4 regions of the Caloramator sp. E03 genome follow, and region 2 is predicted to be linked to each of the others. Evidence: riboswitches for the same ligand, from Rfam matches in the RefSeq annotation. Region 2 holds a riboswitch; each other region holds the start of a gene.
The links. A riboswitch is a leader RNA that binds a small molecule or an ion and turns the genes downstream of it on or off. The one in region 2 is predicted to bind fluoride.
Positions count from the first base shown of each region.

Region 1: another riboswitch for fluoride. It lies ahead of FDN13_RS04260 (MFS transporter); the one in region 2 lies ahead of FDN13_RS03580 (dynamin family protein).
Region 3: another riboswitch for fluoride. It lies ahead of crcB (fluoride efflux transporter CrcB); the one in region 2 lies ahead of FDN13_RS03580 (dynamin family protein).
Region 4: another riboswitch for fluoride. It lies ahead of FDN13_RS11335 (MutS-related protein); the one in region 2 lies ahead of FDN13_RS03580 (dynamin family protein).

Region 1 is NZ_CP040093.1:828,381-831,602, reverse strand. It holds gene FDN13_RS04265 (IS1634 family transposase) at 1-859, opposite strand, end outside; fluoride riboswitch at 1,270-1,333, shown strand; gene FDN13_RS04260 (MFS transporter) at 1,376-2,560, shown strand; gene FDN13_RS04255 (NUDIX domain-containing protein) at 2,786-3,222, shown strand, end outside.
Region 2 is NZ_CP040093.1:693,185-696,406, reverse strand. It holds gene FDN13_RS03585 (MalY/PatB family protein) at 1-957, shown strand, start outside; fluoride riboswitch at 1,296-1,369, shown strand; gene FDN13_RS03580 (dynamin family protein) at 1,439-3,127, shown strand; gene FDN13_RS03575 (tetratricopeptide repeat protein) at 3,200-3,222, shown strand, end outside.
Region 3 is NZ_CP040093.1:1,425,137-1,428,358, forward strand. It holds gene FDN13_RS07030 (DUF190 domain-containing protein) at 138-470, opposite strand; gene crcB (fluoride efflux transporter CrcB) at 484-840, opposite strand; gene crcB (fluoride efflux transporter CrcB) at 840-1,274, opposite strand; fluoride riboswitch at 1,375-1,432, opposite strand; gene FDN13_RS07045 (nuclease-related domain-containing protein) at 1,502-2,773, opposite strand; gene FDN13_RS07050 (hypothetical protein) at 2,889-3,104, opposite strand; gene recR (recombination mediator RecR) at 3,155-3,222, opposite strand, start outside.
Region 4 is NZ_CP040093.1:2,357,880-2,361,101, forward strand. It holds gene FDN13_RS11330 (SH3 domain-containing protein) at 1-1,117, shown strand, start outside; fluoride riboswitch at 1,196-1,258, shown strand; gene FDN13_RS11335 (MutS-related protein) at 1,309-2,832, shown strand; gene FDN13_RS11340 (MutS-related protein) at 2,832-3,222, shown strand, end outside.

The DNA.
Region 1 (3,222 bases), 140 kb from region 2:
TAAATTTTCTGTTTGCTGTAGATGCAAGCCCTGCATCTGTACAAATGATAAATTTTGAAAGCCCAAATTCGGATATAATTTTTTGCTCTAAAGGTTTTAAAGTTACTTGTTCATTAGTATTACCTTTGTTTATACAAAATGCAAGGGGGATGCCGTCTCCATCCATGAAAAGTCCCATTTGAACAATTGGATTGGGTCTATGTTCCTTCGATACTCCATACTGTTTTAATCCTTCTTCCTGTTCAATTTCAAAGAAATAGTTGGTGCAGTCATAATAGAGAACTCCTTTATTACGATTGCAAACTTTAAGACTGTTCTTATATAATTCTGACTGAATAAAATCTGTTTCTTCTGAAATTACTTCTAAAGCTCTATAAATATGCTGAAGCTCAAAATCAGGCTGCTCAATAAATTTTTTTGATAGTTCGTATGTAGCAAGCTTAGATGATGGATAAATAATTCTTGCATAAATTAATCTTGATAGTATTGAATTTAGATTAAAATTAAATTTATGTTTATCCGAAATATTTTTACAGATATTTTGCAGCCCAAGCTCGTTATATATTTTTTGTAAAAACAAGTAACTACCATTAAAAGTATGCTGTTCGTCTTTGTTAATTTGTTTAACAGGCGAGTATTTTACTAATATTTCTCTTTTCTCTTCTTTTTCTTTTCTATTTAACTCTTCAACGTACCTCTTCCCCCATTCTATAGGGTCTTGTCCGTTTAGTTTTTTTAAAAGTTCATCATAAGTGCCAAGCTTCTCAACTACTTTTGATGTACGCTTGCCTTTTTCATAAACAGATTTAACTACATATAAGGATGCTGCATTTTTTGATTTAACAATTTGTAATCTCATTTTTTCACATCTCTTCATATATTTATATCTATATTATAACACATTGTTACACATTGTGCACTATAAAAATTTAAAATTTGACAAAAAAATAAGCCTATATCAAGGCTTTAAGGCACTTTTTTTGTCTTGCAACTGTCAAAGACCCGATATTTTCTCATAACAAACCTCCATAAATGATTGTCAATTTATAATATGTTTTATAAGGAGGGAGTGTTACTTGTACTTATTGAATGATATATGATATAGCTTTAATTATAAATATATGGATGATTTTATGAGGATCCATAGAGTCTATGCAAAATAATAATATGTTAAATAAAGTAAATAATATTATTTTAAGATATTTAAAGATTTAATCTATATTTTAGGATTAATTCGGCCTTGAAAAAATATATAAAAATGAAATATAATAGTTTTGTGGTGATGGAGTTCACCTAAAATGCTTGGTAATAAGCTAATGACTCCTACTTTACTGTAGGGTTATTGGCTTTTTATATTTTTTGGAAGGGTGATTTTATGGGAAAAAAGAATGACATTGTAAAAGAGCGAAATAATGTTTATACGTTAGGATGGGTAGCTTTTTTTGGTGGCTTTGGGCAGGACATGATACAGCCAATTCTTCCAATTTTCTATTCAACTGTTCTGGGTTTAAGTAAAGAGACAATAGGTCTTATAGAGGGAAGTTTAACAACAATTGTAAGTGTTTTTAAAATAGTATCAGGTATTATTTCTGATAAGTTAGGAAAACGAAAGATTATTGTTTTTATAGGCTATTTACTTTCTGCAATAAGCCGCTTTTTATTTGGTACTGTGTTTTTTGCATGGCAGGCTTTTATTTTGCGTTTAATTGATGGTATCGGAAAAGGAACAAAGGATGCTCCTCGAGATGCACTGGTTGCCCAATCGGCTAAGGAAGGACATGTGGGATTCTCTTTTGGATTTCAGCGTATGCTTGATACTTTAGGTTCTGTAATCGGGCCACTTGTAACAGCAGGGATACTTTACCTTTTTGCAAGTGGAAATATGCGTTACAGAATAATATTTTATATTGCTGGTCTTATCTCTGCTATAACAATACTTTTAATAGGCATTTTTGTAAATGAAAAAGCTTCATCTGCTTCAAAGGAACAGTCAAAATTTGATTTTAGTGTATTGAAGGATAAATTTCTTTTATTTCTTATTATAATGCTTATTTTCACATTGGGTAATTCAAGTGACTCATTTTTAATACTCCGTGCCCAAGATGTTGGTATAAGTCCTGTAATAATACCTATTGTCTATGCGGTATTTAATCTTTTTTATGCTTCGTTATCAGTTCCTGCAGGCAGCCTTTCAGATAGAATTGGAAGGGTGAAAGTAATGAAGATTGGATGGATTATTTATGTTTTATCATATATAGGATTTGCATTTGCAAGCCGACCTTGGCATATATGGATAATATATATATTTTATGGTCTTTATTATGCGACAACTGAAGGAATTGCAAAATCACTTGTTGCTCGAATTGTGCCTGATAACAAGCGCGGTACTGCATATGGACTATACAATGCTTCATTAGGCATAATGACATTGCCGGCAAATATTATTGCAGGTTATCTTTGGGATAATGTTTCTCCTTCAGCAACATTCTTTTTCGGAGCTGCATGTGCTTTTATTGCGTTTTTAACTATAAGCGTTTCAAATATAGAAAAAGCTGCTTAAGCAGAGTTATGTAGGATATGGATAATGAAAGAAACTTTCTATTAAGTTTATATAATAAGTGCACTTGGAAATATATGAAAGAGTAAGATTTTGGAATTATAAGGAAAGTGTTAATGTAATAAGTACCGTAAGTTTTTATATTGCGGTACTTATTTGAGATTCAGTATGAAGATAGATAAAAAAGTTATATAAATATTTAAATAACTTTAAAAAGGAGTAGTTTTTATGATTGATATCAGGGTAGGTGTTATTGTAATTCAAGATAATAAAATTCTTTTAATAAACCATCTTCGAGATGGCAAGAGATATTGGGTATTGCCGGGCGGCAAATTAAGACAGATTGAAACTTTAAAAGAATGTGGAGAAAGAGAAGTTGAGGAAGAAACCTCTTTAAAAGTTAAAGTAACCGAACTTCTTTTTACTGGAGAAACCCTCTGGCCAGATGGTGAAAAACATATTATAAATTTTTTCTTTAGAGGTATCCCACAATCAGGAGAAGTAAAAAAACCTTCATGGTGTTTCCCAAATGAAAAATGGGATTTTCCTGAATTTGTACCACTGGAAAAAATAAAAGAAATTTTACTTTTTCCTGATATAGCTGATGCTATTCTTGAAATTGCATCTGGAAAAGAAATTAGTTCAAGATACTTAGGTAATATATG
Region 2 (3,222 bases):
AAGGATATGCATGGAGTTGAGATTTATAAAGAATGGATAACTTTAAGTTATGGAACGGTATCTACTCTGCATTATATTGTTCAGGCATTTTGCAATGAAAATGATTTTGTAATAATTAATACTCCAGTATATGAACCCTTTAATGGTGCAGTAGTAAAACAGGGAGTAAGATGCATCTATAATAAATTAAATATTATTGAAAACAGATATTACATAGATTTTGAAGAAATAGAATCTCAGCTTAGAGAATTTAAACCAAAGCTATATTTGCTTTGCTCACCTCACAATCCTTCAGGGAGGATATGGAGCATCGATGAATTAAGAAAAATTGCAATGCTTTGCAAAAAATATAAAACTATTCTTGTTGTTGATGAAGTACATGGAGAGCAGATACATTTTGGAAGATTTTATTCTATTCTTTCCTTGGAGGAGGAATTAATGGATAATATAATATTGCTTTCTTCCCCAAATAAGGCTTTTAATTTGGGAGGGCTTAAAACTTCATATTCTATTATTCCAAATAAAAATATAAGAGAAAGGTTCAGAGAAAGACTTTTTAAAAATTCGATAACTTCACCAAACGTATTTGGAATAATAGGAATAATATCAGCCTATAATGATTGCAAAGACTATCTTAAGGAAGTTACAAAATATATTTATGATAATTATTTATATACTGTAGATTTTATAGATAATAAAATTCCTAAACTCTCCTATATGAAAATGGAGTCTTCATATCTTTTATGGATAAATATTAGTAAAACTGGAATTACATCCACTGAATTTACTAAACTATTATCATCAGAATATGGTGTTTTAGTTGAGGATGGAAATAATTTTGTTTGTGATGGTGAAGGATGGATAAGAATAAACCTTGGGACCCAAAGAGAAAATATTAAAAAGGCTATGGAAAGGATAGAAAAATGTGTTCAAAATTTAGATAAGATTTTTTCATAAGTTAATTTTGATGGCCGATGATTCCGGTCTTTAATTATTATGCCGCCATTATAGGCGATACCTTGGCTATGAAAGTCCCTTATGGGCTTGGTAGAAAGGATTAATAGCTTATAACAAGTGCATTTGCCATAAGGAGGAATATGAAGAAATAGGTGTAAAACTTCTGTTTCAATGAACAAAAGTTATTAAAAAAAAAGATACTCATATAATTCTATAAGATGTAATATACTGGAGAAAAATCAATACATTACAATAACAGTAGTGGTGTTATTAAGGTTATTGAAAAGGTAGTAGGGGAATAACTAGATTGTTGATATTTTATAATATTTTTGTTATAATTTTACATGGGAGATGAAGTTCCTCCTTGGAGAATATTCCTAAATGCTTTATAGCTGATGACTTCTACTTTAGTAGAATTCATTAGCTTTTTTTATTTATAAAAGGATTATATTTTCACTAATATATAGAAAGGAAGGTTGTTGTGGGTATTTCAATATATGATATATTAGATGATTCTATTAAATTATTAGAAGAATCTGATGTTTGTAAAGATCAACTTGAAAAGCTTTTAAAGTTAAGGGAAAAGTTAAAGAATAAAGAGATTATAATATCTGTTGTGGGTCAGTTTAAACGTGGCAAGACAACCTTTATAAATAAGGTTTTAGGAGATGATATACTACCTGTTGCAATTATTCCTATAACATCTGTTGTTACAAGACTTCAGTATAGCCCTACTTCTTGTGCAAAAGTTATTTTTAAAAATGGAGAAGAAAAAGAGGTTCCTTTAGATAATCTTTCTATTTATATTAGTGAACAGGAAAATCCTAACAATCAAAAAGAGGTGGAATATGTTAAAATATTCTATCCAAGCAGTATATTAAAGGAAGGAATAATACTTGTAGATACTCCTGGGGTTGGATCGATTCATAAACATAATACTGATGCTGCTTATTCTTTTATAAAAAACAGCGATGCCATAATTTTTATGCTCTCTGTTGATAGTCCAATAAATGAAATAGAAAGAGAATTTTTGAGTGCGGCAAAAAAGTATGCATCAAAGTTTTATTTTGTAATTAATAAGATAGATGTAATAAATAGCAGTGAACTTGAAACATATTTAAAATATTGTGAAAATGTTATTTGTGAAATAATGAACATTAATTATATTGATTTTTTCCCTATTAGTGCTCAGAAGTTAATAGGGGTTGAAAAATTAATATCAATTATTAAAAGAGATGTAAATCATTCTAAAGATGAAATTATTGTAAATTCAATAAAGATAAAAACAACTGATATATTAAAAACTGTTTTATCAAAGATACAGCTTTATATCAGTGCATTAAAAATGCCTATTGATAGTTTAGAGGAAAAAATAAAAGAGCTATATGATAAGCTAAAAGAATTAGATAGGATAACTGAAGATATTTTTTATCATGCTGAAAAAAATACAGACAACCTTATTCAAAATATTGAGGAATACTTTAAGATAAAGGTAGATAATATGGTAAGTGATATGGAAAAAATATTAAAAGATGAGTATGAAAAGAATAACTTTTTAAGACCAAGAAAATTAGAAGAAAAGTTGAAGTACATTATTGATAGTAGCTTGGTTGAAAAGCTTGAGAGTATGAATGAAGAAGGATTAGAGAAATTAAAAATTGGGTATGAGAATATAATAGAAATGCTTAATAATGACATCAATGATATAAAATCTTATATATCAAAAACAGTATATGATATTTTCAATGTAGAGTACAGCTATGAAAAAAATGATTATATTCTCTCTAATAAAGAGGATTTTTATGTTGAAGTTGATAGCTTTTCAGGTTCATTTTTTATAAATATTAATGATTTTGTTTATATTATGCCAAAATCGTATTCAAATAGGATTATATATCAAAAGTTACTAGATAATATGAAAAGAGCTATTGAGCGAAATAAAAACAATATGCTATACAATTATAGATATAAAATTCAAGAAAGTCTTCGTTCCTTTAAGTTAACATTTACAGAGGACTCATCTAATCTGCAAAGGGATATTCAAAACACTTTAAATAAAGTTATATTAAATAGAGAGGATAAGAATATGGAGGTTGAGAACAAAATAAAAAAATTAAATAGTTTGTGTGAAAATATAGAGGATATTGTTAAAAACTGTTACCCAAGCTAAGTTTAATGCTTGGGATTTTTTAATGTGGCGCCTCCTAGTGTAAAATGTTATAATGTTTAGGAGGTGAAACTAATGGATTTTCTAAGTTATTTAAA
Region 3 (3,222 bases), 730 kb from region 2:
GTGAATAAATCTGGTGATAACTTTGATAATTCATATCTTAACTGTATGCAATCTGTTGATAACTATGTGAATTTTACTCAACAGGCAAAATAAAAAAATAAAAGTACCTTTTGAATAACAAAAGATACTTTTAAATCTCAAGCTTTGCCATATTTTATAACTTCAACATCCGTTATCATCATAAGGCCTTCATTTACCATCTCTTTTACAATCGGAAGCACCTTTTCTATACGTTCTGCAGTATCAACTACTTCAACTATAATAGGAAGGCTTAAGGATAAATCCATAACCCTTGCAGTATGAAGACGCTTTTCCTGACCATATCCTTCTATTCCCCTTACAACAGTAACACCTGCTATACCATATTCTTTTAATTTTAATACAAGTGCATGATAAAGATTGTGCCCTTTATATTTTGAATCTTCACTTAAGTATATTTTTAAAAGTTTACACTTCCCACTAATATCCATAATCCTCTACCTCTTAAATAAATTTTCCTATCTTATATCCTATTATATAACCAATAATTCCTAAAAACAACGTAGATAATATATATATAAAGGCATTTATTTTTTCATTTTCTCCAAAGAGATTAAATCCTTCATACATAAAGGTTGAAAAGGTAGTATAAGCTCCTAAAAAACCATCCCCAAATAATAAATAAATATTTTTATTTACATCAGCACCACTTACAATTCCTAAAAGTATGGCACCAGTAATATTTATTATAAAAGTACCAACTGGAAAGGTAGTATTAGCTTTTTCAGCGATAATTTTTCCTATTTTAAATCTTGCAACGCTTCCTAATGCTCCGCCTATTCCAAGCAGTATAAAGTCCATTATTTCATCTCTCCTTCAATATTTTTCATGTCATCATATTCTTTTTTCACTATCTTTGATATTATCTCACGTGCCAAAACAATGCCAAAATAAGCAGAGGCAAGGCCCAGCATAACTGACGTCATTACATAATTTAATGCTGAAAAATAAAATCCTTTTTGAATAAGAATTACAGTTTCTTTGCAAAGAGTTGAAAAAGTTGTAAAGGCTCCTAAAAATCCTGTTCCAATTCCAAGCCTAATATCTATATCAAATTCCCAAATCTCTAATGCAATAGTTAATATAACTGCCAATAAAAAACTGCCTAAAACATTTATAATAAGAGTATTTAATGGTATATTTTCTTTATAATTATATATCTGTATGCCTTTTATAATAAACCTTGAAATAGCTCCAAAAGCTCCTCCAATAGCAATTAATATATATTTCCTCATTCTTACCCCTCCATCTTGCTGTTATTAATATTTTAATTACTTATAACATTTTCAATACAAATAAATGAAATATAAAAAAACCTACAAATAACTTTTATTGTTATTTGTAGGAGTCATTAGCCGAGGCATTTATGGTGAACTCCATCACCAAAAACATGGCATTAATATATCATATTTTATTATAATTTACAAGCAAATAAAATAAAAATGCAACCTTCATTAAAATCTCATATTAAATTATTTAAACTTTGCAGCTGAGTATATAATTGATTATAATTTATCATTTTTTCATTTAGTGTATATGCTAAATTCTTTAGATATTCACTTATTTCATCAATTTCATATTTCTTTAACTCAAGTCTCTCTTCTTCAATTATTTCTAATATAAGTTTTATTATGTTTTCATCTAATTTTTGCTTAGAATTGTTCACAATGCTATGATAAATATTAGAAACTCTAAGAACAGGTATATCACTATCATTAATAATATTCACATTTTCATTTGCAAATACAATAAGAGTTTGAACTTGTATGTATTCCCCACTATAGCCTTTCTCTTTAAGCTTATTATTTATCATTTTTTGAACTAATCCTACATGCCTGTATGTCTGCTCAGTAATATTTTTCATTATTTCTTCGCGTCCATTATTATATATCCTTTTCCATCTTCCATCTTTTTCTATTTTAATAGAGAAGTTAGAAGTTATTCCCAAATTCTTAACTTCAAGAGAAAATACTCCAAAGGGTGATACAATCAAATTATCATTTTCTATTGAAATTCCATCAACTTCAAATCTAACATTAGAATAATTATGTAAAATATCATTATAAATAGCCAATTGTCTATTTACTGCTTCTTCTCCTTCTATACCAACTTTTATAGAAAAATAATCATTTTTAAATACTTCAGACATATTTCTTAAATAGTTATTATAATTATGTAATATATTATTTATATTCATAATTTTGCTATGTATATTTAAATCTTCCAATACATCAATATTGATTTTATGTTTAATTTCATTATTAATCCTAAAAATATTGTTAATAAGTTCTAAATGAGGTTGCAGAATAATATTCATATTTTTAAATTCAGCATCTTCATTTATTTGTTTAATAGATAATATAAGGTTATTTAAATATTCCATCCTTTCGTCATTATTTAAATATACTTTTTTATCGTTTTCTATAAAATTTATATCGGGTAAAATAGTATTAATGTTGCCTTTAAACTGATAATATCTTTTCTGCTTGTCCAAAATCAAATTTCTTTTTATTTTTTCCTGCTTTTTTTTCTCTTCTATTTTTAAGTAATTAAGTAGTTTTTCTTTTTGATAAGCAGAATATGTTAGACCATAAACTAAAGTAATTATACCTAATATTGTTTTAAATATTAAAAACATTTTAGAAGTAAAAGCTAAATCTAAAAATGCAATAAGTATAAAATAGCATAGTATTATGTTAATCCACGTTATAACTCTGTTAATTAATACTTGCATATTTTTCCCCTCTTTTATATGTTCTAAGAACTTTTCATTGTTAAATATATTGCTATTTTTAAATATAAAAGACAGGGTCATTGCTGACCCATCTAAAAAATTATATTCTTATCTTTTAAAAAACATATTTTTCATCAAGCTTTGTTATAACTTTAAAAATATTCTTTTTCTTTTCAACTAAATAATATTTTTTTCTGCCCTCTTCATTTACGCATATAAAAAGCTCATCATTTTCATTTAAATTTTCTTTATTATCCTCTATTGTTGAAATAATAATTTTCCTTACTTCATTGTCAATTTCAATTTTATCTTCAACTTGTAAATCTATCATTATTATCCTCCAGCTTTACTTAGCTATACAATTAATTTTATAAAAGCTTTTTATATCTCCCTTCTTCCCTCAAGTGCCTTACTCAAAGTTACTTCATCAGCATACTCAAGGTCTGCTC
Region 4 (3,222 bases), 1.3 Mb from region 2:
ATCGAAAGAAGAACTTTTAAATATCATAGAGAATTATAAAATACCACAAATTTCTATGTATGATATAAACGGGAATAGATTGGAAAAGGATTTCTACGATAGACTTATTTATAATACAAATATTTACGGAATTAAAAATAAAAATAATATAAAGTATGGAATAGCTGTAAGAAATACGGACCTTAGAAGTTTTCCTGATGATACTCCTGTGTTTAAAACTGCTGTGGATAAAGAACTTGATAGATTTCAGGAAACAGGGTGTCAAGCCTTTGAACCACTGGTTATACTTCATGAAAGCAGTGATAGAAAGTGGTATTTTGTTATAATGTATAACTACTTTGGATGGGTAAGGGCAGAAGATATTGCAGTTGGAAAAAAGGAAGATATTTTTGATTATGTAGAAAGTAAAGACTTTATTGTAGTTACAGGAGAACATGTTCATACTGTATATAATCCTTTCGACAGGAGGATATCCAATGTTGAGTTTACAATGGGAACTAAAATTCCTATTGAAAAAGATAAACCTTTATCATTAGATAATCAGTTGACTGTTGGACAATATGTTGTAAAGCTTGCTGTCAGAAATGATAAAGGATATTTTGAAATAAAAAATGCACTTATTCCTATAACAGAAGATGTGTCTTTTGGATATTTACCCTACACAAGAGAGAATATTTTAAAACAGGTATTTAAAACCCTCGGGAAAAGGTATGGATGGGGGGATAGCTTTAAAGGCAGGGATTGTTCAAGTACTATAATGTATACATACAAATGTTTTGGATTTAAACTTCCAAGAAATGCTGATGATCAAGAGAATGCACAGGGTATAGTTTGTGAATTTAATAATGAAATGTCAGTTGAAGATAGAGTAAATCTTTTTGAAAAAATAAAACCTGGAGCTGCAGTTTTTATGGATGGACATGTTATGATGTATGTTGGAATGGAAGATAAAAGACCATATATTATTCATGCATTTCATGGATATGGAGAAAAAATAGGTGATAAATATGAATTTGCTCCTGCAAATACTGTTATGGTAACATCAGCTCTTATTAAAAGAGCGGATGGAAAAACATTTATTGAAGAGTTTACAAAGGTATTGGATTTTGAAGAATAAAATTTTTTACAAATTGGTAAGAGAATCTTTAAATTAGTTTATTTAGAAAATGTTGTATAAAAGACAAAAAAATGATATATTATCTTTAGGGATGAAGCTCCCTGTGAATTGCTGGTAACAGCTGATGGCTTCTACGTTAATGTAGGAGTTATCAGCTGTTTTATTTTTATTATGTTAAGGAGGAGGTTTTAATGTTATTTTGCAGCATTTTATTTAAAAAGTTTGAGGATATTGATATAAAAAAGGAAGAGCCTTCTTATTTTAAGGATTTAAATCTTGATAAGATAGTAAATACGATAACTTTAGGAAAAAATGATTATAACTTAGCCCCATTTTTTTATAGCCCTTTAAAAAGTGTGGAGGAAGTCAATTACAGGCATGAAATAATGAAGGATTTAGAAAAGGAAGAGCTTTTTAATAGCATAAAATCCTTTGCACAGAATATGTGCATGATGAGGGAGTATTTAAAAAAAGCAGATAAAATGATTTATAAATATCAAAAGGAAAGATGGTTTTTAGATGGGGTTGAAATATATTGTGATGCAGTTAATATTCTTGTAAAAGATCTTAATTCTATTTGTTTAAAATCCAATGGGCTTATAGCTTTTCGTGATTATATAAATTCCTATATTAAATCAAATAGTTTTGTTGTTCTTTTAAATGAAACAAAGAAATTAAAGAAGGATTTATCAGAAGTAAAATATTGTGTTCATATTAAGGGAAGTAAAGTAAGAGTTAAAAAATATGAAAATGAAAAGGATTATTGTGAAGAGGTAGATAAGACTTTTGAAAAATTTAAAAAAGGTGTAGTTAAAGATTATAGAGTAGAATTTAATGACTATATAGAAATGAATCATGTTGAAGCTATGATATTGGATTTAGTAGCTAAGCTTTACGAGGATTTATTTTTAAACCTTGATTATTTCTGTGAGAAAAATATTAATTATTTAGATAAAACAATAGAAGCTTTTGATAGAGAAATACAATTTTATATATCCTATATAGAATATATGAAAATATTTATACAGAATGGACTTTCTTTTTGTTATCCTGATGTAAATATATCAAAGAACATTTATGCTTATGATGCCTTTGACATTGCTCTTGCAACAAAGCTTATAAATGAAAAATCAGATATAGTATGTAATGATTTTTATCTTAAAGATAAGGAACGTATATTTGTAGTTACAGGTCCTAATCAAGGAGGAAAGACAACTTTTGCACGTATGTTTGGGCAACTTCACTATATTGCAAGCTTAGGACTTCCTGTCCCAGGCAGAGATGCAAAGCTGTTTTTATATGATAAACTTTTTACTCATTTTGAAAAGGAAGAGGATATTAACAATAATAATGGCAAACTTCAAGATGAGCTAATAAGGATACATGATATACTAAACGAAGCTACACATAATAGCATTGTAATTCTTAATGAAATATTTGCTTCAACAACATTAAAAGATGCTATCTTTTTAGGAAAAGAAATAATGAGGAGAATATCCCAGCTTGATTTATTATGTGTCTGTGTAACTTTTATATATGAATTAACATCTTTTAATGAAAAAACGGTAAGCCTTGTTAGTACTGTTGAGCCTAATGACCCCAATGTAAGAACCTTTAAGATTTTAAGAAAGAATGCCGATGGGCTTTCTTATGCTGTATCTATTGCTGAAAAATATAGGTTAACTTATGATTGGGTAAAGGAGAGAATTAAATAATGAAAGCTCTTTTGATGTATAAAGATAAGGATTTTGATATAAATAAAAAACTACCATTTTATTCAGAAGAACTTATAAAGGATTTAAATTTGAATGTATTGTTTTATTCTATGTCTATGGGTGATGAGTTTTTACTTGAAGTATCTAAAAAAGCTTTGCTTTTAAGTATTAATGATTTGGATACGATAATCTACAGGCAAAACATTTTAAAAGATTGTATTAATAATTCATCAATTGTTAGAAACTTGTATAACATTGCCTGTGAAGCTATAACAAATAAAAGAAAATATTATTTTGGATTTTTCACACGATATCCTGCTGCTATATTAGATAGTTCAATAGATGTTCTTGAAATGTTTGTAGAAATGCTAAAAAAAATAAAAAAGATTT